2 linked regions of the Cohaesibacter gelatinilyticus genome follow. The protein of the gene in region 2 interacts with the protein of the main gene of each other region in a pairwise test. Links are inferred from orthologs where the notes say so. Each region holds a gene or a part of one and is shown on either strand. Other genes may lie near its edges.

Region 1 (12,470 bases), on a different replicon or contig from region 2:
CACCAGCCCATCGATTAACAACTTCGGCACCGCGCACCGCAGGACAAAGAGCTTGTGCCTTCTCCCACATTTCATCACATATCTCATCGGTCGAAGATGGGTCTTGCCATTCATTTTCCGACGAGCTGCCAATTGCACAATAACCATGGTCATGGGGCACCACATAAAGCCCGCGATCATAGAGGATGGGTAGCCCAGGCCCCTGATCAGCTTTGACCAGCAAAGATTGACCTTTGACGCCCTGACCGAGATTGGAGCGATCCAGCATCGCTTCCAGAATGGGAAAAGATTGATAGCCTGCCGACAAGACCATCTGACCAGCTGAAATATTGGACCCATCAGCCAATGTGACCACTACGCCAGCCCCCTGCTCTTTTATTTCAATCACCTCACAATGTTCTCGAATGACGCCACCGCGTTTCACTACGCTTGCCTTCACCGCCGCACAATAAAGTCGAGGACTTGCACGAGCGGATAGATTGTCGAAGGCATAGCCTTCGGGAGCGAAATCCGGATTGAGCCATCCATCATAGTCGACCTTGCAGCGCAATTCATAAAAATATCCGGTCTCTGCCTTCTGCCAGACGCGTTCAGCCTCATCCGAACGGATCTGACTATGACCCTTCAGATTGGAATTGCTCAGCGGTACAATCCGTCCGCAGCGCTCATACCCGGTAGGAAGATCAACCTCTTCTTCAAGAGTTGCTTTAACTTTAGAAAGAGATTTCAATGCATTGAATTGAAATTCTTTTTTGACATTCCATCTGGCCGGCATATGTGGCATTAACGCACCAAGAAGACCAAAGCTTGCCCCCTCACCGGCACCGGCTCGATCGACGATCATGACTGAAAATCCCGCCCCTAAGAGAGCTCTTGCGATTGACAGGCCAAAGATTCCGCCACCAACAATCAGGCAATCGACAGCGTGTGAGGAAAGGCTGCTATTTGCACTTGGCATTTGGTCTTGTTCCATCTTAATTTAGCGTGAGATTGAGTGGCCGAACCCTAACTGATAGCAAAGGCATTTCCTATGGCCGAACAGGCAGAACTCTCCTGGCTGGACAATTTGACCCCCATATCCACACGCTTTGACGACAGCTACTATTCCCGCCAGAACGGTTTGGAAGAAACACGCTATGTCTTCATTGAAGGGAATGGACTTCCTGAAAAATGGAAAAAACAGAAATACCCGATCATCGGTGAGCTTGGATTTGGTACCGGCTTGAATTTTCTTGCCACATGGCAGGCATATATGCACCACCAGAACTCATCCACAAAGATCTCTTTAAATAAGTTACATGAGGATAACATAGCCGATTGCGCGCAAGAGGATGGCGCAGACGTGATATCAAGTGACCAATACCTGACATTTTGCTCCTTTGAAAAATACCCAATGAGCGCAGATGAGCTGACAAAAGCTCTCTCCCCTTGGAGCGAACTTAAACCATTCTCTGAAGTTTTGATCAGTCAGTGGCAAAACCTCATGCAAGGCTGGAACTGTCTCGCATTTGAACAAGCTTACCTGTATCTCTTCATTGGCGATGCGCATGACGGCCTGCAATCGCTACCAAAAGAATTATCTGGCCAGATCGAAGCATGGTATCTGGACGGCTTCAATCCCAAGACCAATCCGGATCTCTGGGCCCTGCCCCTGCTCAAGACGCTGTTGGAATCCAGTCAGCAAGGAGCAACCTTTGCCACCTATACCGCTGCTGGCTGGGTTCGCCGTAATTTACAAGAAGTCGGATTTGTAGTTTCCAAACGTAAAGGCTTCGGTCATAAACGTGATATGTGTTTCGGCATCAAACCGCAGCACGACTAACATCCAGCTCCCCTCGCCTGCGTAATTCCCAGATGGATCTTTCTCCCATGATATCAGATATGAAAATTGAAGCCTCGAACGACATTTCTATGCTGTTGGAAATCATGGCCAGATTGCGGGATAAGGATACAGGGTGTCCTTGGGATGTAGAGCAGACCTTTGCTTCCATCATTCCCTATACGATTGAAGAAGCTTATGAGGTGCAGGACGCTATCGAGCGAAATGATCTGGATGATATGAGAGAAGAGCTCGGAGATCTCCTCTTGCAAGTTGTCTTCCATGCACAAATGGCCAAAGAACAACAGGCATTCGATTTCGGAGATGTCGTCCACGCCATCACAAAGAAAATGGTCAGGCGCCATCCTCATGTCTTTGGAGATGCAGGGCAACGCGGTAAAGATCTTGTCAAAGGTGCATGGGAAGCCATCAAGAATGAAGAAAAGCAGGAACGCCAAGAACGCCGCACAGCACTAGGCCTTGTTGAAGGTGATGGACCAGGAGCATTCCTGGATGATGTACCACGTGGCCTTCCATCCATGAAAGCCGCTGTCAAACTTCAAAAACTAGCCAGCAAGGTTGGCTTTGACTGGAATGATCCACATCTCGTCCTGGACAAAATAGAAGAAGAAACGCAGGAATCCAGAACCGAGTTGGCTGAATTGCTAAAATCAGGCACTTCTCTTGATAGCGTAGAGATGAAATCGGAAATTGGCGATCTTCTCTTTGCTGTGATCAATCTCGCACGCCATTGTCACATTGACCCAGATGAAGCCCTGGCAATGACCAATCAGAAATTCCGTGATCGCTTCGCGCACGTCGAGAGCAGCCTGGAGAACAAAAGTCGAAGCCTTCACGAAGCAAGTCTGGATGAAATGGAAGAACTCTGGCAAGCCGCCAAATCACGGACCTAAATAGTTGGGCACCACTCGATCGGTCAGCCAGACGCCATTGTCCGAGAGATAGAATGCTTGTCCGTCTTTTGCCATCTTTCCTGCAGCAACATTCAATATAACTGGCGAGCCATGATGACTTCCAACTGTATGAGCTGTGTCCCTGTCCTTGGATAGATGCACAAACTGTCGACTACCCGATTTCAATCCCTTCTTGAAAACAGACGGGAGAAAACGACTGGCAGTTCCATGATAAAGGATGTCGGGTGGAGATTGCGGCTGCAAGTTCAGATTGACATTTCATTGACAAAAAGGGGCTTTGCGCCCCTTCTATTTTCTATATGACTCTGAAACGATTTCGGATCTCATCTTGATACTTCATCTGAATGCGAAGAGACAATCTGATACCTTCTTCTTCATCCTCTCGTGTCAATACATCGCAATGCTGATAAAGCCAAGCAAGTCCCTGCCCATCGGCATAATCCAGACGAACAGAAAGTAGATTGTCCTTCTCGGCCAATTTATCTTCGACTGCTTCAAGTAACAGCTCTTCACCTTCACCGGTAATTGCAGACAGCGCAATCGCTTGCATTTGCTCTGTAGCAAGGGAGCGCTGCTGCTGCCCCGCCAAATCAACCAAAGACATACGTTCCTCGTCATCAAGAAGATCAATCTTGTTCCAGATCTCGATCACACGTGGATCTTCATCCATCTTGATTCCAAGATGATCCAGTACGCTGGCAACATCTTCAGCCTGCGCAGCTGTATCTTCATGGGAGATATCGCGCACATGCAAAATGACATCTGCCTCAAGCACCTCCTCCAAAGTAGCACGAAAGGCCGCAACCAAATGTGTCGGAAGGTCGGAAATGAATCCCACCGTATCTGACAGAATGATCTGACGACCATGCGGAAGGCTCAAGGTCCGCAGGGTTGGATCCAGAGTCGCAAAAAGTAAGTCCTTGGCGAAAATATCCGCATCAGTCAAGCGATTGAAAAGCGTAGATTTTCCGGCATTTGTATAGCCAACCAGAGCGACGACCGGGTGTGGTACCTTCTGCCTGTTTGAACGATGTAGCCCGCGTGTTCGGCGCACTTGTTCCAGATCTCGCTCCAATCGACCGATCTTATCCTGCAAGGCCCGGCGGTCTGCTTCAATCTGGGTTTCGCCTGGACCACCCATGAAGCCAATACCACCACGCTGTCGCTCCAGATGAGTCCAACTACGAACCAGGCGGCCTTTTTGATAGTTCAGATGAGCAAGTTCGACCTGTAAGCGTCCTTCCCTGGTTTGCGCCCGACGGCCAAAAATTTCAAGAATGAGACCAGTTCGATCAAGGACCTTGCACTTCCATTCTGTTTCAAGATTGCGTTGCTGGATAGGTGTCAACGGAGAATCCATGATAACAAGCTCTATCTTGTCATCATGAATTCGATCGCCAATCTCCGCAAGCTTGCCTTTACCAATAAGGGTGGAAGGTCTAATGGTAGTCAGTGGGACCCGTAACACATCAACCACATTCAGATTGATGGCAGCAGCAAGACCTTTCGCTTCTTCAAGACGTGCCTGATCGCTTCGGCGAATGGGCTTGCCATCCCCTTGAGCAATTTTCTTGCCTTGTAGATGTTGCGAGAGAATGGGAACCAGAACCAATGCAGAAACCGCAACCTCCCCTCGGTCAATCAAAGGGCGATTGCGGCGCTTGGGCTTATCGCCCTCAAATTCTTCGTGGTCAGCCAATCAGCTATCGGCTTTCTCGGCGGTTTCTCCGCCTTCAAACAGCGATAAAGGGCCATTTGGCATGATGGTCGAAATCGCGTGCTTATAGACCAGCTGGGAATGTCCGTCACGGCGCAGTAAGACGCAGAAGTTATCAAACCACGTGACAACGCCTTGCAACTTGACGCCATTCACGAGAAAAATGGTCAGCGGCGTTTTGGTTTTTCTAACATGGTTGAGAAAAGTATCTTGGAGGTTCTGGGCGCGTTCTGCCATTTTTCCTGCCTTATTGTTTATCTGTTTGGTGTCAAGGTGAACCGATAATCATTATTGACCAGCAAATGCGGAAAGGCCAAGACGTGATTTCATAAATAGCCAATTAGGCTCGGATATCGCATTGATTGTCCACAAGTCAGCGTGAAATCGCGCGCCGCAAAGGTTAGGCATCAAAACCTACAAAATCAGATAGTCCCGACTAACCATTGGAATGTTCAATAATAAAAACTGATTCAGTACTCATCCCATACTAACTGAAATCTGATTGCTGCCAAGAGACCACATGCCTGTACCAACAAGAAAGCGGAGAGTTTTAGCCGCGATCTATCGGCGCCAGAAATTTATGTTGATCGCCCCAAGCAAAACTATGATTTCAAATCGGCCAAAAATCATCGTTATGATCAAGGCATACTTGGATATAAGCGATAACTGATAATAATCCGGCCAGGCATTCGTTGCATTCCAGCCTGCCGAATATAACGGTCCAATATTGGAAAAGGCGGAAATTGCCGCAAATAGAGCTCCATCAAAATGACCGATATCGTGACTTAGCACGACTGCTACGACAATAACCAGCAGGATGGAAAGCAGAAACGACGCCCAGATGGATTTCATCAACTGAATGGTATATTCCGTCTTGCCAAATCGTCCCCCTCGAATGGAGTGCGGGTAAATCAAACGACCGACTTCCCGCCCTGCCTGCATAAGCATAGCGCCAATCCGATAGAGTTTCAGTCCACCTGCCGTTGAAAAGGGTGTTGCACCTATCAGGGCAAGGCAAGCCACCAGCAAACCAGGAAGAACAGTCACATCAGCATGGCGAATTTCAAAGCCGGCAGTTGAAACAAGAGACACCGCTGTAAAGAAACCCTGACGCAGTGCTGACAATGGCGGCAATACGCTAGCACTACCAGCGAGGCGAAAAAGGGTGACGGAATAAAGAAGACCAAGACCTGCCATAAGGCCAAAGAGATAGTAGCTTTCCCGGTGTTCCGTCAGCATCTGCAATTTACCACGAACGGCCATGCGATGCCAAAAGATGCTGGTCGCACCAGCTATCATTCCCAAAGCAATAAGAAACTCCGCCCAACGATTGTCATAACTCGCCAAGGTTCCATCAATCGGCATGAAACCACCGGTCGACAGTGTGGAAAAGGCAAGGCACATAGCCTCAAAGGGAGGAATGCCGCTCAAGATGAGCAACCAGGCAAGTATCAGCGTCAGGATCGCATACGCTCCACCAACCTGACGCGCTACATAGAATGTTCGCCCGCTTTCTTCTCCAAAGGCCCGTTCCATCATGCCTATGTGACGATTGGGAAGCCCACCGACCCCATTGGGCGCCAGAATCAGTAAAAAAGTCAGAAGTGTCAGGAAACCACCAAACCATTGAAGAATGGATCGCCAGAATATGATGGCGGTCGGAACTTCTTCCAATGTACGAAACATGCTTGCTCCGGTGGTCGTCAATCCGGAGACTGCCTCAAACAAGGCATTGATGCCAGACAATTGCCCCGAAATCACAAATGGAAACGCAGCGACAAACGGTAGGCCGATCCAAACAAGAATACAAAGAAGATAAGTCTGAGCATTGACCAGTTCTTTTTCCTGCCCTCGCAAGGCAAAGAAGACGCCACCTGACAAAAAGCCGGTCAGTCCTGCGGTCAGCAGAAATTCCTCTGCAAGATCACTATGTCCGGCGCTGATTGCGATCAACGCTGTGGGCAACATGAGACTGCCAAGAAAACCGAGAATGATCGACAGAAAATAGAAAATGGCCGTCATGTGGAACTATGCTCCGGTCCAGAACCGAATGGAATACCCAAATCAGAAAAATTCAAAACTGACACGGAACAATGTTTCAACCTGTTTGACACGATCAGCCAACGCAAACAAGATTACACGATCCCCGGCCTGAATTTTGGTTTCTCCATCAGGCATGATGACATCACCAGATCGATAGATCGCCCCAACCCGAACCCCATCAGGAAATTCAACTGAACGTAACGGGCGTCCAACCAGTGGAGAGGTTTCCAATGCCTCGGCCTCAATACCTTCTGCTGCACCATCTTCCACCGCATGGACACCACGAATACGACCACGACGAACATGCTGTAGAATTTTGGAAATTGTAACTGATCGTGGATTCACATAAGCATCAATCCCGAGATCCTGAGCCAATTCTGGGTAATGTGCGTCATTCAACAAAGCCATGGTACGGCTACATCCAAGACGCTTGGACATGGCACAGGACAAAATATTGACCTGATCATTATTGGTAAGAGCAATAAGAGTATCGGTATCACGAATGTCGGCTTCCTTGAGAATTTCAAGATCAAGCGCGCTACCCTGCAATACAATCGTGTTGTGCAGATCATTTGCGACCTTGATTGCCCGCTCACGGTCTACCTCGATAATTTTGGCTTTCGTGCGCGTCCGGCGTTCTTCCAATGTTTTTGCTACATAGCGACCAATGTTACCGCCACCGGCAATGACCACACGGGCAGCCTGCCCTTCATCATGGCCGAAAATAGAGAGAGTACGGCGAACCTGCCCCTTGGCCACCACCAGATAAACAAGGTCACCTTCCAACATCTGATCATCAGTATGTGGAACAAACAGACGGGAGTTGCGACGTATACCGACCACGACGGCATGTAGATCAGGGAAAAGTTCAGACAATTGCCGCAACGGAGTATCAACAACGGGACACCCCTCATCACATTGAATTCCAACCATGATGACCTGTCCGTCAGCAAAACGAACCGTGTCTTCAGCGCCCGGCAATGCCATGCGTGAAAGCACCATTTCACCAACTTCCACTTCAGGGGAAATGATCACATCAATTGGCATATGCTCGCGTGAAAACAGATTGGCCCAGTGCTTTTCCAGATAACTCTGAGCACGAACCCGCGCAACCTTGGTGGGCACATTGAAGATGGAGTGCGCGACCTGACAAGCCACCATATTGACTTCGTCATACAGGGTCACTGCCACGATCATGTCGGCTTCATCTGCTCCGGCTCGAGCAAGAATATCGGGATGTGCTCCGTGACCGACATAACCCCGCACATCCAGCGTATCGCGAATAGCGGATACCAATGCCGGTGAGCTATCAATGACCGTGACATCATTTTGTTCAGCAGACAAATGACGGGCAATACCGTAACCAACCTGTCCGGCCCCACAAATCAATACCTTCATGAACTATCGCTCTTATTCTTGCAGTCGAACATTCGTCGACCCGATATCGGAGAAAGTCTGACTACTCTATCTCAAATGTAGCCGTACAATTGTGATTCATCTCAAACTAGCCACACTATCGCAAGCTATGGTCTTGAGCAAAAGAAAGAATGAAATTCAAACCACACCCAGAGATTTCAACTTGCGATGAAGAGCACTGCGTTCCATACCCACAAATTCTGCAGTACGAGATACATTCCCACCAAAGCGTGCTATCTGTGCTTTCAAATATTCTCGTTCAAACACTTCACGAGCTCTCTTTAACGGCAAAGACATGATTTGCTCACTGGCTTCGCCGCCCCCAGGGATACTAGGCGCTGTCTCGCCCACTTCACTTGGAAGAAGATCCGCAGAAATGATGGCATCATCGTCACCTTTGGTCAGGATCAGCAACCGTTCAACGTTATTCTTCAGCTGCCGTACATTACCGGGCCAATCATGAGCCTGAAGTATCGCCATTGCATCTTCGCCGATCTTGCGTGGAGGCAAGCCTGCAGTTGCAGCAAGTTGTTCCATGAAGTGCAGAACAAGCTCCGGGATATCCTTGCGACGGTCTGCCAAAGGCGGCACCGAAACGGGTACAACATTAAGACGGTGGAACAGATCAGATCGGAAGGTTCCCGTTTCAATCTGATCTTCCATATTTTGAGAAGTGGACGAAATGATGCGAACATCGACATGCACCGGAGCACGTCCACCAATACGTAAGAAGCTTTGCTCTGTTAGCACTTTCATCAATTTGGCCTGCAAGTCGGCAGGAATGTCAGCTATTTCCTCAATATATAGTGTTCCACCATGCGCTTCTTCCAGAACCCCAACCTTGCGTAAGCTGGTACCATCCGCTTCAGTGCCGAACAGTTCAAACTCCAACCCTTCCTGATCCCCCTGCCCACAGGAAAAGGTGACAAACGGATTATCGGCTCTATGAGAGCTTTTATGAATGGAGCGCGCGACAAGCTCTTTGCCTGAACCAGATTGACCAGAAATCAGAATGCGTGAGTTAGTTTGAGCTACTCTTTCAATCATCTGGCGCAGATGGTTCATAACAGAAGAAGAACCAATCAAACTGGTGGTATCCCCGGATCTGCTCTTGAGATCTTTTACTTCACGCTTCAGCGCGGAGGCTTCAAGCGCCCGCTCCGCGATCAGGATCAGACGATCGGCTTTGAAAGGTTTTTCAATAAAATCATAAGCACCACGTTTAATCGCCGCCACGGCCGTTTCGACGCCTCCGTGACCGGAAATCATGACAACAGGTAGATCTGGGTGTTTATGCTTGATCACTCCAAGAAGAGCCAAACCGTCCAGACGAGATCCTTGCAACCAGATGTCAAGGAAAACCAGCGAAGGCCTTCGTTGTTCGATCAGCTCCAACGCTTCATCACTTCCCGCCGCCATACGGGTCATGTAACCCTCATCCTCCAGCAGCCCGGCAACCAGTTCGCGGATGTCAATTTCATCATCAACAACAAGAATATCAGCTGCCATACTAATTCACTCCATTCTGGGACTCGGCTAACGGGCGCTCAAGGCCTGAATTATGGTCTTCATCAACATTTTGATCATTGGAAACGTTCGGGTCTTTTGGAATACGCATCTCAATGCAAGCACCTGTCTCGTGATCTGATACTTCACGCGCGTCGCGCAAATGGATGGATCCGCCGTGTTCTTTCAAAATCTTACGAACGATTGCCAATCCCAGCCCGGTTCCCTTGTCACGCGTCGTCATATACGGCTCCAGCAAGCGGGCACGATTGGCGATTGGCAAACCAATTCCATTATCGATCACTTGCAAGCAATAGGCCTCACCATCTTCGGCGGCACGTATAATGACATGCCCTTGTTCATCCTGCCGATCTTCGCGTCCGGAAATAGCCTCCGTGGCATTCTTGACAATATTTGTCACTGCTTGCGCCAAAAGGCGTTGATCGAACGATCCCGGCATTCTGTCCGGAATATTGGTTTCGAACAGAATTTCCTGATTGGCAACTTCGATCAAAAACACGGACTGCTTCACCAACTCCGACAAATCTGCTGGTTCGAATACCGGTTTCGGCATCCGAGCGAACGAGGAGAACTCATCGACCATACGGCCTATGTCCCCAACCTGGCGCACAATTGTATTGACGCATTGATCAAACACACGCCGATCATCCTCCTCCACTTTCTTGCCATAGCGACGACGAAGACGCTCGGCAGATAACTGAATGGGGGTGAGTGGGTTCTTGATCTCATGAGCAATTCTGCGTGCAACATCAGCCCAGGCGGCAGATCTCTGAGCACTGACCAGCTCTGTCACATCATCGAGTGTCACCACATAGGAATGGCTCTCCTGGTCAGAAATTTCGGACGTCACTCGAACGCGAAGCGTAAATTCGAGACCTTCACGTATGATGGCAACCTGCTCTTCCCGTAATTGTCCGGTATCATGCTCGGCTCCCTCCACCAACGGGGCAATTTCAGGCAGAAAATCAGAAAGTTCCGATCCAAGGAGCTCATGTTCTTCTTTCGCAAGAATTTTCTGGATCGAAGGATTTGCCAATGTGACCTTATGGGTTGCATCCACACCTAGAACACCAGCGGTTACTCCCTGTAACATCGCCTCTGTAAAGCGTCGCCGATCATCTATCTGATCTTTTGCAAGTAGCAACTCATCGCGTTGCGAGCGCAATTCGGTAGTCATGGTGTTGAATGTGGTATTAAGCGTCGAAAAATCAGCAGACGATTTATCAATAGGCAGGCGAACATATAGATCCCCTTGCCTTACTTTCTCGGCAGCAAAAATCAAACGTTTGATTGGAGCAACCAGACGATTGGCAAAACCGATACCAATCCAGATTGCAGCCAGCATGACTATCAAACCTGCTCCAGCATATAAAATTGCAAATGCAAGCTGAATATTTGATCGACTGTTCAAGAACGCTTGATATTCCTGAACATTTTCGGTTGTCATGCGAAGAAAGTTGGAAACTGCAGGGTCAATAACCCGCAATACAAACAGATAGGCATCATTAAACTCATCAAGCTTCAGAATACCAGCAACAAGGTTGGAATCTCCCAACGATATCAGAACAGGTTGCCCTTGTGCACGCTTGATAAGCTCATCAGTAGGTAAATCAGGGAGTGGTTGCTCCAAACGATTGGGCGAATTCACCAGCTGTTCACCGCGCCCATTAACCAGATATACATAAGGAAGCCCGCGAATATTGGCCTGCTGAATCAGTATGTTCTTGAAACGGCTCTCATCAAGAATAAAATAGGGTTCCGATTGGTTCAGAACCTGCGCCATACCCAAAAGCTCATTCCGCAATACCGTCGCATGTTCTCGGCGATAGGCCTGAGCAACAGTTTGCGATGTATTGATAATGGCCAGTGTTCGTGAGGAAAACCAGCGATCCAACCCGCGATCCAGTGTTATGGATGCAAAAATAGCCACCAAGATCGTTGGAACAGCGGCGACAAGCGAAAACAACAATACAACGCGAATATGCAATCTGGCTGCAGCACGACCACGCTTTCGGGCAACCAGAATAATCCCGGCTTCCCAGAGAATGGAAAGCAATAGAGCAATCAGGAACACGCCATTGACGATCAAGGCGTTGCGAATGACAATCTCATCTGGATCAATGGATGTCAGACCAAGCAGAATAACGAATGTCACAATCCCCGAAGCGACAGCCAGAATAACAGTCACCAAGCCTATCAGGCGGGCACGCCGCCCTGGTTCGGCCATCGACATCGTTTCATGAGGCTCATTTAGGCTAGTCATTCTGGTCAACAGCTCCAATCTGGCAGACAGGCAAATTCGGCTTGATTCTCGTTACATCGCCTGCATCGACGCAGCATCGCTCCTGCTGCGTTTCTATTCAACCAAATTGTTGCTAAAATGTGACAGCATGTCTGATTTTAGCCTGCTGACAGATCTCAGCCTGTGATTAAAATACAACATCGCTTGAAATGACAGCATTTTCAAGCCTGACATCATCATGAACTAGCCACCTCGAACCACTTGAATATCCAGGTCCTTAATTTTCTTGCGCAAGGTGTTACGGTTCAGACCCAGAATCTCAGCCGTTTTGATCTGATTGCCTTTGGTCGCAGCCAGGCATGCACAAATCATGGGATATTCAATCTCACGCAAAATCCGATGATATAGGCCCGGTGACGGTAAAACACTATCATTTTCTCCAAAGAGCGAGGCCATATGTGCCTCCATTGCAGACCCCAAATCTTGAACACTATTATTGCCACCTTGCTCATCAATGCCATTCAAGGTGACCTGACTGAGTTCAGTCTCCACTTGTGCTGCGGTAATTTGCTCCTGCGGATAAAGGGCAGCCAAACGGCGAACCAGATTCTCCAATTCCCTGACATTGCCGGGCCAACGGTAACGAACCAGAATATCCAAAGCTTCGGGCAACAACTGCTTGCCAGGAAGCCCTTCACGCTCACCCTGCGCAAAGAAATGTTGTACCAGATCCCGAATGTCCTCCAGACGCTCCCGCAACGGTGGCAAGCG
Region 2 (12,373 bases):
GCATTCAGGGCCGAAATGGCAAATTCAATTTCTTCCTGACCGATGGTCAGAGGCGGCAACAGGCGCAATACATTGTCTCCCGCGGGAACAGCCAAAAAGCCATGTTCACGTGCTTTGGCAAGGAGCTCTGTGGGGGTATTCTTGCATTTGATGCCAAGCATCAAGCCTTCACCACGGATGGTCTCGATCTGGTCTGGATATGTATCAGCAAGCGCAGCGAGCTTTTGCTTCAAATTCAGTCCGTTGCTACGAACCTTCTCCAAAAAACCGTCTTCCAGCACGACGTCAAGAACCGCGTTGCCGACTGCCATAGCCAGCGCATTACCGCCATAGGTGGAACCATGAGTGCCTGCAATCATGGCTTCTGCCACTTTTTCGGTTGCAAGGCATGCACCGAACGGGAAGCCACCACCAATTCCTTTGGCAACGCCCATCACATCCGGTGTGATACCTGCCCATTCGTGAGCAAAGAGCTTGCCTGTCCTGCCAACTCCGGTTTGCACTTCATCAAGCAAAAGCAGTGTTCCGGTCTCATCACACAAAGCCCGCAGCGCCTTCAGGAATGACGGATCGATTTCACGAATTCCACCTTCGCCTTGCAATGGCTCAAGCAAAATGCCTGCGACCTTGTCGCTCATCGCAGCCTTGACAAGCTCGATGTCTGGTTTTGCCAACATTGTAAAACCTGGAGCCTTTGGCCCGAAACCTTCGAGATATTTTTCCTGACCGCCCGCCGCGATGGTTGCAATCGTTCTGCCATGGAAGGCACCGTCGAAAGTCAGGATTTCATAGCGATCCGGCTGACCATTTGCATAGTGATAACGGCGTGCGGTTTTGATCACACATTCCATGCTTTCCGCACCGGAATTGGTGAAGAAGACCTTGTCGGCGAATGTAGCCGCGCAAAGCCGCTCTGCCAGTTTTTGCTGGAGAGGATTTTCGTAAAGATTGGAGACATGCCAAAGCTTGTCCGCCTGATCCTTCAAGGTAGCGGTCAGGTGCGGATGGGTATGACCCAGGGAGTTCACAGCTACACCTGCCGCAAAGTCCAGGAATCGTCGGTTATCCTCCGTTGTCAGCCAAGCTCCTTCACCCCGAACAAATTTCAGATCAGCACGCGCATAGGTAGCAAACAACGGATTTTGTGTCATTTCTAGATTCCTCGTCCCAAGGTCTTGGTCTCCCAAAAAGGTCAGAATAAAAAAAGCCGCGGAAAGTCGCGGCAAGAAGAAGGCATTCTTTTGCAAGAAAGTCTGGTATTTGTCAATCAACTAGTTGTTCATACCAAAGCTCAAGGCAAATTCAGCAGATTATAGCGATAGCAAACTAACAACTTTATACGCAAACACCACGCGCTTCGTCGCCTTTTTTTGATATCTAGCAAGCAACATTCGCTCCGCTCATGATGCCATCTCATTATCCAAAGGCATTGCACAGGTTATCCACAAATTGATCACAAATTTTCCCTGAATCGCAAAATATCGCTTGGAGCAACAGTGAAGGCCGCAAAACGATTCGGAATTCTGGGGAAAAGGACCATTTTGATTCGTCAGGATGTTGCGACGATGCGTTTGCATATAGTAGTTTACAAAGTGTTAATCACTATATCTCGTGCGGCAAACATATACATTGGAAAGATAACACAGCTCTTGGTTGCGAAAGCTTCGCAAGAGGACGGGTCTGTTTTGTCATCTTTCACAGTCTAGACGGAGGCTCCTAGAATGTCTTGGACTGACGAACGCGTCGAATTATTGAAGAAATTATGGGCAGACGGCCTAAGTGCCAGTCAGGTAGCAGCGGAACTTGGCGGAGTTACGCGCAATGCCGTTATTGGCAAGGTTCATCGTCTGGGTCTTTCTGGTCGTGCAAAAACGACCACCAGCACCCAGCGCGCCCGTAGACCACGCAATCAGGCAAGCCGTCCAACACGGCAGGCTCCCAGCAATCCTGCACCCACTGTTGGTGCAACAGCCTTGAAAGCGGATACCAAACCACAATCGGCTCCACAACCTAAAGTAAAGGAAAAGCCTCAGCACGACGCTGTTGTTGTTCCTATCTCCAAACGGGCGTCCATCCTGACCCTTACGGAGAATACCTGCAAGTGGCCAATTGGTGATCCTGGTGATGGCGATTTCCATTTCTGCGGATGCAAATCCGAGGCCGGATCGCCATATTGTGAATATCATTCTGAAATTGCTTATCAGCCAAATGCTGATCGTCGTCGCAAACGCGCGTAAGTTTCATATTTCAGTCACAATCAATAAAAAGGCCGTGTTCATATGAGCAGCGGCCTTTTTATTTTGCACCTGTAACAGATCATCGGGTGAAGCCTAATTTGAGCCATATTGGCAACTCATAAGCGGAGTTGGACTTTTCTACTCCATGGCTATCTCATGTTGCGCTTTCGTCTCTTTGTTTTCTTTCTTGCACTGTCTTTCAGCTTGGCTGCCGGCCTTGTTTTCTGGCTTTGGCCGCAAGCTGTCGCCGCCCCCACAATGGTAACCGAGAAGCAGCAAATCGATAGCATCGTCATCGAAAAAGCCAAGCGCAAGATGAAGCTCTATCGTCAAGGACAGCTGTTCAAAAGCTATGACATAAAACTGGGCTTTACCCCCAAAGGTCAGAAGACAAGAGAGGGAGATGGCAAGACACCAGAAGGTGACTATCTGATCAATCGTCGCAATGCCGGTTCGAAATTCCATCTCTCGCTTGGGCTGAATTATCCCTTGCCTGCCCAACGGGCCAACGCAAAAGCCAAAGGCGTTGATCCTGGTGGCGATATATTCATTCACGGTCAGCCAAACTGGATGTCAGAATTACCAGCCCTTGCCCATGATTGGACGGATGGTTGTATTGCCCTCACCAATCAGGGAATTGAGGAAATCTGGCGCCTGACACCAATTGGTACCAAGGTCAGTATTCGGCCCTAGTGTGGTGGAATTGAAATAGGTATCATTTGTCTGCAGGTTCGTTTGCCTATTTCAATTCCTGAAATCACGCTGGAAACATTATCTGCTCGTCACTCGAATCCAAAGTTCGTTCGGTGCTCACTAATCGATGTGACGAACTTTGGATTCGAGTGATGAGTGAGGCCGAACGCCTTGCTTTTGCCACAAGCAAAATCCTCCCTTGAAGCGCAGATCAATGCACCCCATATTGATACAAAGTCAGATGCTTCTTGAAGGTCTGATCGAGGGCTACTCCCTCCTCAAGATGGGACTGATTATTCTGTCTTGACGTGTCGCTTAAAATAGAAGGGCCGTTATGTCTCGAATTTCTGCTTTTTCCAGCCCGTTCCTTTTGGGTTTCGATGAAGTTGAGCGCGTGCTTGACCGGGTCACAAAAGGGGCAAATGAGGGTTACCCTCCTTACAATATCGAACGCATTGCCGCCAATGAGAGTCAGTTTCTGGACGGACGCATGGAAGGCGGCGATATTTTGCGTATCACCCTTGCTGTTGCAGGCTTTACCCGTGATCAACTGGACGTATCGCTGGAAGAGAGCCAATTGGTTATTCGAGGTCGTCAGGTCGAAGACCAGGATCGCCATTATTTGCATCGCGGCATTGCTGCTCGGCAATTTCAGCGAGCCTTTGTGTTGGCTGAAGGTATAGAGATTCTCGGGGCAGAACTGAAAGACGGCCTGCTTTCCATTGATCTTGCTCGCCCGGAACCAGAAAAAGTCATTCGAAAAATTGCAATTGACGTGAAGGACTGATAAACCAGCCACGCTTTTGGGCATGCTCAGCAAACCAATCATCCACGATGATTGGAATGAGCTGCTCTTGACGTCATCCAGGAGAAAGCCAATGACTGACGATTCCGCATATGAATCTGAAGAAAATTATGACGGCATGGAATCCATCATGCTGGAGCGACGCATGGCTTACATCCGCCAAGTAAGTGTCGAGGAAGTCTCGGAAATGTTCCCTGAAGCACCGGATCTGCCGCAAGATCAGGAATTATGGGCACTTCTGGATATACAGGGCCATCCCATTGCCTTGGCCAATTCCGAGTCTGCGGCCAAACTCAGCGCCATGCGCCATGATATCGAAACCGTAAGCGTGCATTAATTCGCTCACGGCTATTCCGGCGGCTAGCCGCCGGGCCTACACGGGTGCGCAGTCATGCTGCGGTCACCTATCGGTTCCCGAATGCAAATGCGTTCGAATTCTTCATGATTTAAAAATCTTGCCTGCACTCATGGCTATTCTGGCGGCTAAGCCGCCGGGCCTACTATGTGGGCACAGCGTTCGATAGATATCAAATTTCGGATAAATCTTTGAGCTAGTACGGCCTACGTCAGGCCGCGTCTGACCGTTCCATCTCACAAAGAACGGCCCGGATGGCATCACTGTCGGTTGCCGAACGCAATTTGGCAAGGGTATCCGGGCTGCGTAGAACGCGGGCCACCCGCGCCAATGCTTTGAGATGATCTGCTCCCGCCCCTTCAGGTGCCAAAAGCAGAAAAACGATATCAACCGGCTGATCATCCAGAGCTTCATAATTGACCGGTTTGTCCAGAACTGCAAAAATGCCCCAAAGACGATCCAATTCAGCCAATTTGCCATGGGGAATTGCGACCCCTTGACCAACTCCGGTGGAACCCAGTCTTTCACGCTGGAGCAGTTTATCGAAAATCTGGCGCTGCGGAAGACCTGTGAGGCGCGCTGCTTTTTCAGATAGCTCCTGAATGACTTGTTTTTTGCTGCTAGCCTTGAGCAGAGGCACAATGGCATTGGGAGCAATAAGATCGTTCAGTTCCATGAAACTCTCATGTGTAGCAAACGCCTGGGGCGTACATTTCTTAAAAAGGCCCCTCCAATCGGGAAGGGCCTAATGTTCCGGCACTTATTTGGCGAGGGTAGGATTGACCCAACCAATATGACCATCTTTGCGTTTATAGACGATATTGATGCCATCGTCACCAGCGTTACGGAAGACCACAACCGGTGCGTCAACCAAGTCCAATTCCATTACGGCATCGCCTACAGACATGGCACGAATGGGAGAAGTTGATTCAGCTATCACGACTGGAGTGAAATCTTCAGCCACTTCCTCATGTGCATCTGGATGTTCCAAAACACCATAAGCAGCTTCAATAGCCAAGTTCTTTTCGTTACGATGGTTTTTTAGCTTGCGTTTGTAACGGCGCAGACGCTTTTCGATATGCTCTGCTGCCAGCTCAAAGCTTTTCTGCGGATCGCCATCCGATCCACTTGCTTGCAACACCATCCCGGTATCAAGATGCACGACGCAATCACTCTTGAAGCCAATGCCTTCCTTTTCCAAAGTCATATGGCCGGAAAAGCTTCCGTCAAAATATTTTTCAACACTCTCTGCGATACGTGCTTCTGCATAGTTGCGTAGAGACTCCCCTACATCCACTTGCTTGCCAGATACTCGAAGTGTCATAGAACCCCCTAATAATTTGGGTCAAAGAAACGGTCACATTATCCATTCTCATCAAAAGAATGGCCAAGGCCCTGACATATGTCATTTGGGCCAATTAGACCACAAGCACCACACATCAGACCACAGCAAAGCATAAATACCCATTTGGCTGGACGGGGCCATACAGCGTTTTTTGCCCTGCATCCAATCCTTGCGGCTGATGCATGTAGGCTTTTCGCTGCCAAATGTCAATGTCGTGAAATTTTGTCTGGTGCATATGGCCAGTGTGCCAAAAAATTTCCAATTTGGCCAGAAGCCAGCGCATATTTGGTTAGGAAAGCCCTTTCTTCCAATCCTTATCCACCGGGCAAAATTATTGAAAGAAATGGTAAAATTATAATTTCAAATTGTTATAAAATTACTCACATGCATTTTGGCAGAGCCAAGCCTACGGAGATCTTCCCCAGAAGCTAGGAACGAATCAAATAGGGATAAACACTTAAGCTTCACATTGCCTTTGATATGCATATTCCGAAAGGACAAGGACAAGAATGGAGATATAATAGCTTCAGTAAGGGAATCACCCTATTGGGCTGTTGGCCTTCTATCAGAACATCCGAAGACAAGCTGGTCACCAAAAAATGATCAGCATCTTCTGTCAATAAGGTATCTGAACAGCGCAACCTGCCTGTCTGTCGCTCTTTTCAAGCCATATTCAGAGTACCTTGATGCCAGATTCGCCAGATTGATGGTGTATATCCTAACCAAGAGCTGCTTTTTTCTCGCGCCTTCTTTGTACCGAAGATTGGATATTCATAGCTTCACGATATTTGGCAACGGTTCTGCGAGCGATGTCGATGCCTTCGTCACGAAGTAATTTCACCAATGCATCGTCTGAGAGAACCTTTTTGACATCCTCTGCGTCAATTGCTTGACGAATACGATATTTTACCGCCTCAGCTGAATGACTGTCTGCTCCACCTGTAGCGGAAATGGCCGATGTAAAGAAATATTTCAGCTCAAATACACCCCGATTGGTCGCCATATACTTATTGGAAGTCACTCGACTGACCGTTGATTCATGCATCGAGATCGCATCTGCTACCGTCTTCAATGTCAAGGGACGCAGATGTGTTACGCCATAAGCGAAGAATGCATCCTGCTGTCGGACAATCTCGGTCGCTACTTTCAAAATTGTCTGCGCGCGTTGATCCAGACTCTTCACCAACCAGTTGGCATTTTGCAGACAATCAACCAGAAATTCTTTTTCCCGACTGTTCTTGGCTGAATTACTGATCTTGGAATAATAAGTACGATTGACCAGTACACGCGGCAGGGTTTCACTATTCAATTCCAGCTTCCAACTACCGTCATTGTTCTGGTGCACAAAGACGTCGGGAATCACGGGCTGAACTGTTAATTGCCCAAAAGCACTTCCCGGTCGCGGATCCAGCGCACGAATTTCCATTATCATTTCGCTGAAATCGTCATCATCAACATTGCAGAGCTTTTTCAACGTCAGGAAATCACGCTTTGCCAACAAATCCAAATTATCCAGCAAAGCTTCCATTGCCGGATCAAAACGATTTCTATCTTTGAGTTGAAGCGCCAGGCATTCTGCCAGTGAGCGTGCAAAAACACCACAAGGCTCAAAAGTTTGCAATACGGAGAGAACGTCTTCCACTTCCTTCAACTCAGTACCCAGCCGATTGGCAACCAGCGTCAAATCAGATTTCAGATATCCCTGTTCGTCCAATTCATTGATCAGGAATTGCCCGATAATCCGTCCCCTGGTCTCAGCAATGGATGTGATCAACTGTTCCTCCAGATGATCCGACAGACTTTCTGTGCCTGCCAAAACCGCCTCAAGATCGAAATCAGGATTGGCACCACCATTGCGAGTTGGCGTAGACATCCATGGATCGTTTAACTGTGGTCCGTCACTTTGGTTTGGGCGATCATTGTCATCGGGAAAAACGTTATCAAGTCGAGCATCCAGATCCTGATTGATCGCTTCAGTATGATCGGCAGCCTTTTCGCCCATCTGATCCGCAAGATCCGGTGTAGCATGCACTTCGTCTCCCGTAGCGTGTTCTGCAGAATTCTCAGCTTGATTGGCAATGGGCGCCTCTTGACCAAACTCAGCCATCGCATTATCCGTCTCCGGCTGTTCGAGCAACGGATTGCTTTCAAGCTCTTTCTGGATATGCGCGGTCAGTTCCAGATTGGACATTTGCAGCAACTGAATAGCTTGCATCAGTTGCGGTGTCATGACCAGAGACTGGCTTTGTCGAAGGTCTAATCTGGGCGTCAATGCCATGAAAACTGTCCGCTACAAGAGGCTGTACCAATTTTGGTATGAGTCTTGCTTATCACTATAGCAGCCTGACACAGACATGCACAAATTCTAACTCTGCCTACTAGTCCATTGTCTTAAAACGGCCTAAAGCCGGTGTTAAGTCATTGGAAAACTAGGAAAAGAAAACTACATGGTAAAGCTCTCGCCGAGATAGAGACGACGGACATCTGGATTGTCGATGATCTCTTGAGGGCTACCATTGGTCAGAACATTCCCTGAATGGATGATAAAGGCCCGATCAATCAAAGATAGCGTCTCGCGAACATTGTGATCGGTGATGAGAACACCAATCCCACGCGCGGTGAGATGACGAACCAATTGCTGGATATCGCCTACCGCAATGGGATCAACGCCGGCGAATGGCTCATCAAGCAGCATGAAAGAAGGACGAGAAGCCAGCGCACGGGCAATTTCCAGGCGACGGCGCTCACCACCGGACAAGGCAATGGACGGGCTTTTACGCAAGTGAGTGATGGAGAATTCTTCCAGCAGCTCATCCAGTTGCTCTTTGCGCTTCTTGCGATTTGGCTCGACAAGCTGCAGGACAGCCATGATATTCTGTTCAACATTCAGCCCACGAAAGATGGAAGCTTCCTGTGGGAGATAACCGATACCCAGGCGGGCACGGCGATACATTGGCAACTTGGTGATGTCATAGCCATCAAGGGAAATAAAGCCCTTGTCCGGACGCACCAATCCCGTGATCATGTAGAAAACCGTGGTCTTACCCGCACCATTGGGACCCAGGAGACCCACAGCTTCTCCGCGCTGAACTGATAGCGATGCAGACGTCACGACCGTGCGGCGTTTGTAGCTCTTGCCAATATCGTGGACAGTCAACCAACCCTGACCATCCTGCATGCCAGATTCATCCGGGCCGGAAACTGGCTCCAGATTGCTCCCGGAAATCTGAGATGGCTGCGCTGACACGTTCATTTTCACCTTCTTGAATCTGCTCCACGCTTGGAGACTGTCAATTGCCTGAATAAAGGCTCTTGGGTCTGTTGTCGAGCCTCAATGCAATCCACATTGTCTCTCAAAATCAAATGAGATACAGATAAAGCGATATTTGAGGAGCAAAATGGGCGTCAGGCCCTATTTGGGACGTCTATTGGGAGTGAACAAGCCCTGTACCCGGCCTTTTTTCTGACCTGCAGCATTAGCCGGTGCTGCTGAAGCAAGTCTCGCAGCGCCAGTGCGCATATCAATGAACAGCTCTTTCCCACGCAGTACGTTCTTTCCCTGGGTCAGCACCACATTTCCCGACAGCGTGATCTGCTCCTTGGTCATATCGACAAAGGCACGATTGCCAGTCGCCTTCTGATCTTTTTGAGAGACGATTACCCCGCCATTCGCTTCAAGACGCGTAATGGACTGCGCCGTTCCGGCCCCACCCCCGGAATAGTGGATGGTCAGGGTTGAGGTATTGAGTTGCGTTTCCCCCTGCTTGGCAATCACGTTCCCCGTAAAGATTGCAACCTTTTTCTTGTCGTAAATATCAAGCTGATCTGCTTCCACCTCAATCGGGGCATCCGGATCCGTTCTAAGACCCGAAGCGACGTCCGCCATACCTTGCGCCTGTGCAAGACTGGGAGTGAGGAGCCCGCTACATAGAATGACAACAACAAACACCATTGATGCATGATGAGCCCAGGCAGATGGCAGTTTCAAAGGCTTGCAAATATGGGATAAAGCTTCGATCATCGCTCTTCTGCTTTCAATGTGGCATCTGGCTTGGCCTTCGAGGCATCCTTGTGCTTATTCAGCATACTGGCATCAATACGAAGCTGTACTCGGTTCTTGAAACGCAGTTGATCGCCATTATCGATCACTTCCAATTGCTCTGCCCCCAGTCGAACATCACCGGAAGCAATTGTCACAGGACTGGTGGTAATCATGTAGCCACGCTTCATATCAACCTGTGCCCCTTCGGTTGTCATGTCATAACCAAGAGAGGATCGCACGTCGACGTTGCCGGTCAATTCCAAGGTTTCCTGCTCCTGATCGAACAGACCAGAGAGCGAGGTTATGGTCACCCATTGATCCTTCTCATCATTCACTCGAGCTGAAATCTGACGCAGATTGATGATGTGAGGCGTTGCCACCTGCTGAACAGCTTCTTCTGCAATCACCTCATAAGCACGACCCTTGGAAAATCCATTGAGCTTGGGATTTGCCATTGTCAGCTCTTCCTGCTCGAAGTTACTTTCCTTCAGCGCTTCCTGAACCGGCGCGGGATCCGGCTGATTATGCAGGACCCACGCAATGAAACCAACAATCCCGACAAGAACGACCAGCGGCAAAGACCATTTCAGAATCTTCACACGCATGGAGTGACGGCGTGCGCTGCGAAATGCCCTTTCCTGCTCTTCAGCAGATATAATTGTCGGACGTGTCGCAAGGTCCTCCCTGGAAGGCGGGACGCGCAGATGACGTGTCGGGCCACTGCCTCGTGCTGGTGACGAATATGTCGGGTCTTGCTGCATGGGCGCCTTTTGCCTGTTCCGTTGCCAGCATGAACTGCATATCGAGGCCAGAAAACCGGCTACTCTGTGTAAAAGCCCGCAAATATTGCGGGCTCTGATCATTCCGTCCTGTTCACTTAGCTGCCAAAGGCGGCAGGAATAGGATCAGAACAAAGATCTGTCTGCCATTCTCAGGACGAGAAACGACCACCCATCTTAGGAATGTGCAAAGATGTCTGTATCCGGCCAACCCGCCAGATCCAGTTTTGAGCGCGTCGGCAAATAATCAAAAGTAGCCTGCGCCAGTTCCTTGCGCCCTTCGCGAGACAGACGTGCCCTGAAGATGCCCATCAAACCATGGAGATACAGGACATCTGATGCTGCATATTTCTTTTGCGCATCGGTCAGCATATCAGCACCCCAATCAGAGCTTTGCTGCTGTTTGGAAATATCAACATCCAGAAATTCTCTGCAAACATCCTTCAAGCCATGGCGGTCTGTATAGGTACGGGTCAGTTTGGATGCGATCTTGGTGCAGAAAACCGGGCTCGGCATCACACCGAAGGTATGGTAGAGCACAGCTAGATCAAAGCGTGCAAAATGGAAGATCTTGGTAATCTTGTCATTGCCAAGCAGGGTTTGCAGGTTGGGTGCATTGGTCTGACCCTTTTCAATCTGGATCAGATCGGCACTGCCATCCCCTGGTGAGAGCTGAACAACACAAAGCCTGTCACGCAAGGGATTGAGCCCCAGGGTCTCAGTATCAATTGCGATGGCAGAGACACCATCATAGTGATTGAGATTTGGCAGGTCCCCTTTGTGCAGACGAATTGTCATGGATATGCTCTTTTTTCCTTGTGATTGGCCATGCAGCTTATGGCGAACCAGATCTGTTGATTTTATGTCCCAACCTTACGGGCTTCCTTGTCAGCTCACAAGAGAGCGCACGGGGTAAAGGCGGAAAAAAACGCACCTATTTACGCTTTAATCCCCATGGTGATCTTGCAATTGCCCGAGCAAAAGTCTGGCGGATGCCTCACAATCTTTCTGAAAGGTGCTGCGCAGATGCGAAAGCAGCGAAAGAGAGTCGGCATTGAAATAGATTCCCAGCAATCCAGTTGCAATGATCGAGCGCTTTTGCGCTTCACAATCCGGGAATGCCTGTGTCAGTTCAGCTTCCAGCAAGTTTTCAAAATTCTCGACCCATTCCGCCAGAGACTTGGACAGATTGGCATATTTGGGTGCAACCGAGATGAGAGCGTTGGCCACCAAGATCAACATGCTGTCGCTATGATCGGGAGAAAAAAGCCAAGTGACCAATTGGTCAAGGCGTTCTGGCAATTCAGTATCACTCGATCTGAATGATTTGGAAACTGGCAATGCCTCGACCATATCCTTCATGACTTCCGCTGAACGAGTAAAGAACCGTTCCTGAAAGGCTTCAAGAAGATTGTCTCGATTGCCAACATGGTGACGGATCAGAGCACGTGCCAAGCCCGCTTCCTTGGCGAGAATTTCGAGCGTTGTTCCCTCCACGCCGAATTTCGCGATGCAAAGCTCATAGGCATCCAAAATTTCCTGGGTTCTTTTTTGTTTGGTACTTGGTCGCCCCATTCTCTCAATCCCTCATCGTTCTGCGCTCAAATTCAGTTTGTCTTGTTTTGATGCGAACTTTGCTGACAGACATATCCGAGTTCTTCTTTATTTTCATTATTGACAATAAACCTTGTGATATCTAATTTATTATCAAATTTGATAATTTATCTCAACCAACCAATGAGACTTCCAATGCAATCCTGGTTCGAGAATTTCCGGACACATCGGTTTGAAGATACCCAAATCTACCAATGGGAAACTTTGATAGACGACTGGTTTTTTGTCGCAGCAATCACTTTTCTGGGATTTGAGCTGATCCGGCTTCTGGTCAAACAGAAAATGAGCTGGACCACCATCGGCGATGTCGGTGTCAACTTTCTGACCCTGACTGTTCATGTTGGAATCATACTGTTCACAGGCGGTGTCTATCTCGGAACGCTTTACTGGGTCCATCTGAATGCCAGTTGGACCTTCCTTCCCAACAATTGGTGGACTGTTGCATTGGTTATCCTGCTGGCTGATTTCGCCTATTATTGGGAACATCGCGCCGCTCACAGGAT

Evidence for each region.
Region 1: the proteins of ptsN (region 2) and trkA interact in binary tests that used the Escherichia coli proteins (3 or more experiments, as listed by UniProt). The link is inferred for Cohaesibacter gelatinilyticus from one-to-one orthologs.

Annotation. Positions count from the first base shown.
Region 1 is NZ_OBEL01000001.1:1,368,063-1,380,532, forward strand. What follows is about bases 5,725-8,719. They hold trkA (Trk system potassium transporter TrkA), read right to left. Parts: upstream 7,913-8,719; coding sequence 6,536-7,912; downstream 5,725-6,535. Other genes in these bases: CRO57_RS06165 (TrkH family potassium uptake protein), read right to left, coding at 5,725-6,493; ntrX (nitrogen assimilation response regulator NtrX), read right to left, coding at 8,069-8,719. In the rest of the region: CRO57_RS06135 (NAD(P)/FAD-dependent oxidoreductase), read right to left, coding at 1-958; tRNA (5-methylaminomethyl-2-thiouridine)(34)-methyltransferase MnmC2, read left to right, coding at 1,031-1,822; mazG (nucleoside triphosphate pyrophosphohydrolase), read left to right, coding at 1,888-2,733; CRO57_RS06150 (RNA 2'-phosphotransferase), read right to left, coding at 2,722-2,997; GTPase HflX, read right to left, coding at 3,050-4,453; RNA chaperone Hfq, read right to left, coding at 4,454-4,708; more of CRO57_RS06165, read right to left, coding at 5,033-5,724; more of ntrX, read right to left, coding at 8,720-9,439; CRO57_RS06180 (sensor histidine kinase NtrY-like), read right to left, coding at 9,441-11,720; ntrC (nitrogen regulation protein NR(I)), read right to left, coding at 11,943-12,470. UniProt on the Escherichia coli protein: Part of the constitutive potassium transport systems TrkG and TrkH. May regulate the transport activity of TrkG and TrkH systems. Binds to NAD(+) and NADH.
Region 2 is NZ_OBEL01000005.1:235,490-247,862, reverse strand. The notes cover bases 3,035-5,932. They hold ptsN (PTS IIA-like nitrogen regulatory protein PtsN), read right to left. Parts: upstream 4,767-5,932; coding sequence 4,302-4,766; downstream 3,035-4,301. Other genes in these bases: hpf (ribosome hibernation-promoting factor, HPF/YfiA family), read right to left, coding at 4,851-5,414; CRO57_RS18820 (DUF1150 family protein), read left to right, coding at 3,809-4,072; CRO57_RS18825 (Hsp20 family protein), read left to right, coding at 3,265-3,717. In the rest of the region: CRO57_RS18840 (aspartate aminotransferase family protein), read right to left, coding at 1-1,151; CRO57_RS18835 (GcrA family cell cycle regulator), read left to right, coding at 1,722-2,237; CRO57_RS18830 (L,D-transpeptidase family protein), read left to right, coding at 2,394-2,930; rpoN (RNA polymerase factor sigma-54), read right to left, coding at 6,154-7,713; lptB (LPS export ABC transporter ATP-binding protein), read right to left, coding at 7,879-8,613; CRO57_RS18790 (LptA/OstA family protein), read right to left, coding at 8,848-9,456; LPS export ABC transporter periplasmic protein LptC, read right to left, coding at 9,453-10,238; CRO57_RS18780 (ribonuclease D), read right to left, coding at 10,434-11,054; CRO57_RS18775 (TetR/AcrR family transcriptional regulator), read right to left, coding at 11,202-11,831; CRO57_RS18770 (sterol desaturase family protein), read left to right, coding at 12,006-12,373. UniProt on the Escherichia coli protein: Seems to have a role in regulating nitrogen assimilation.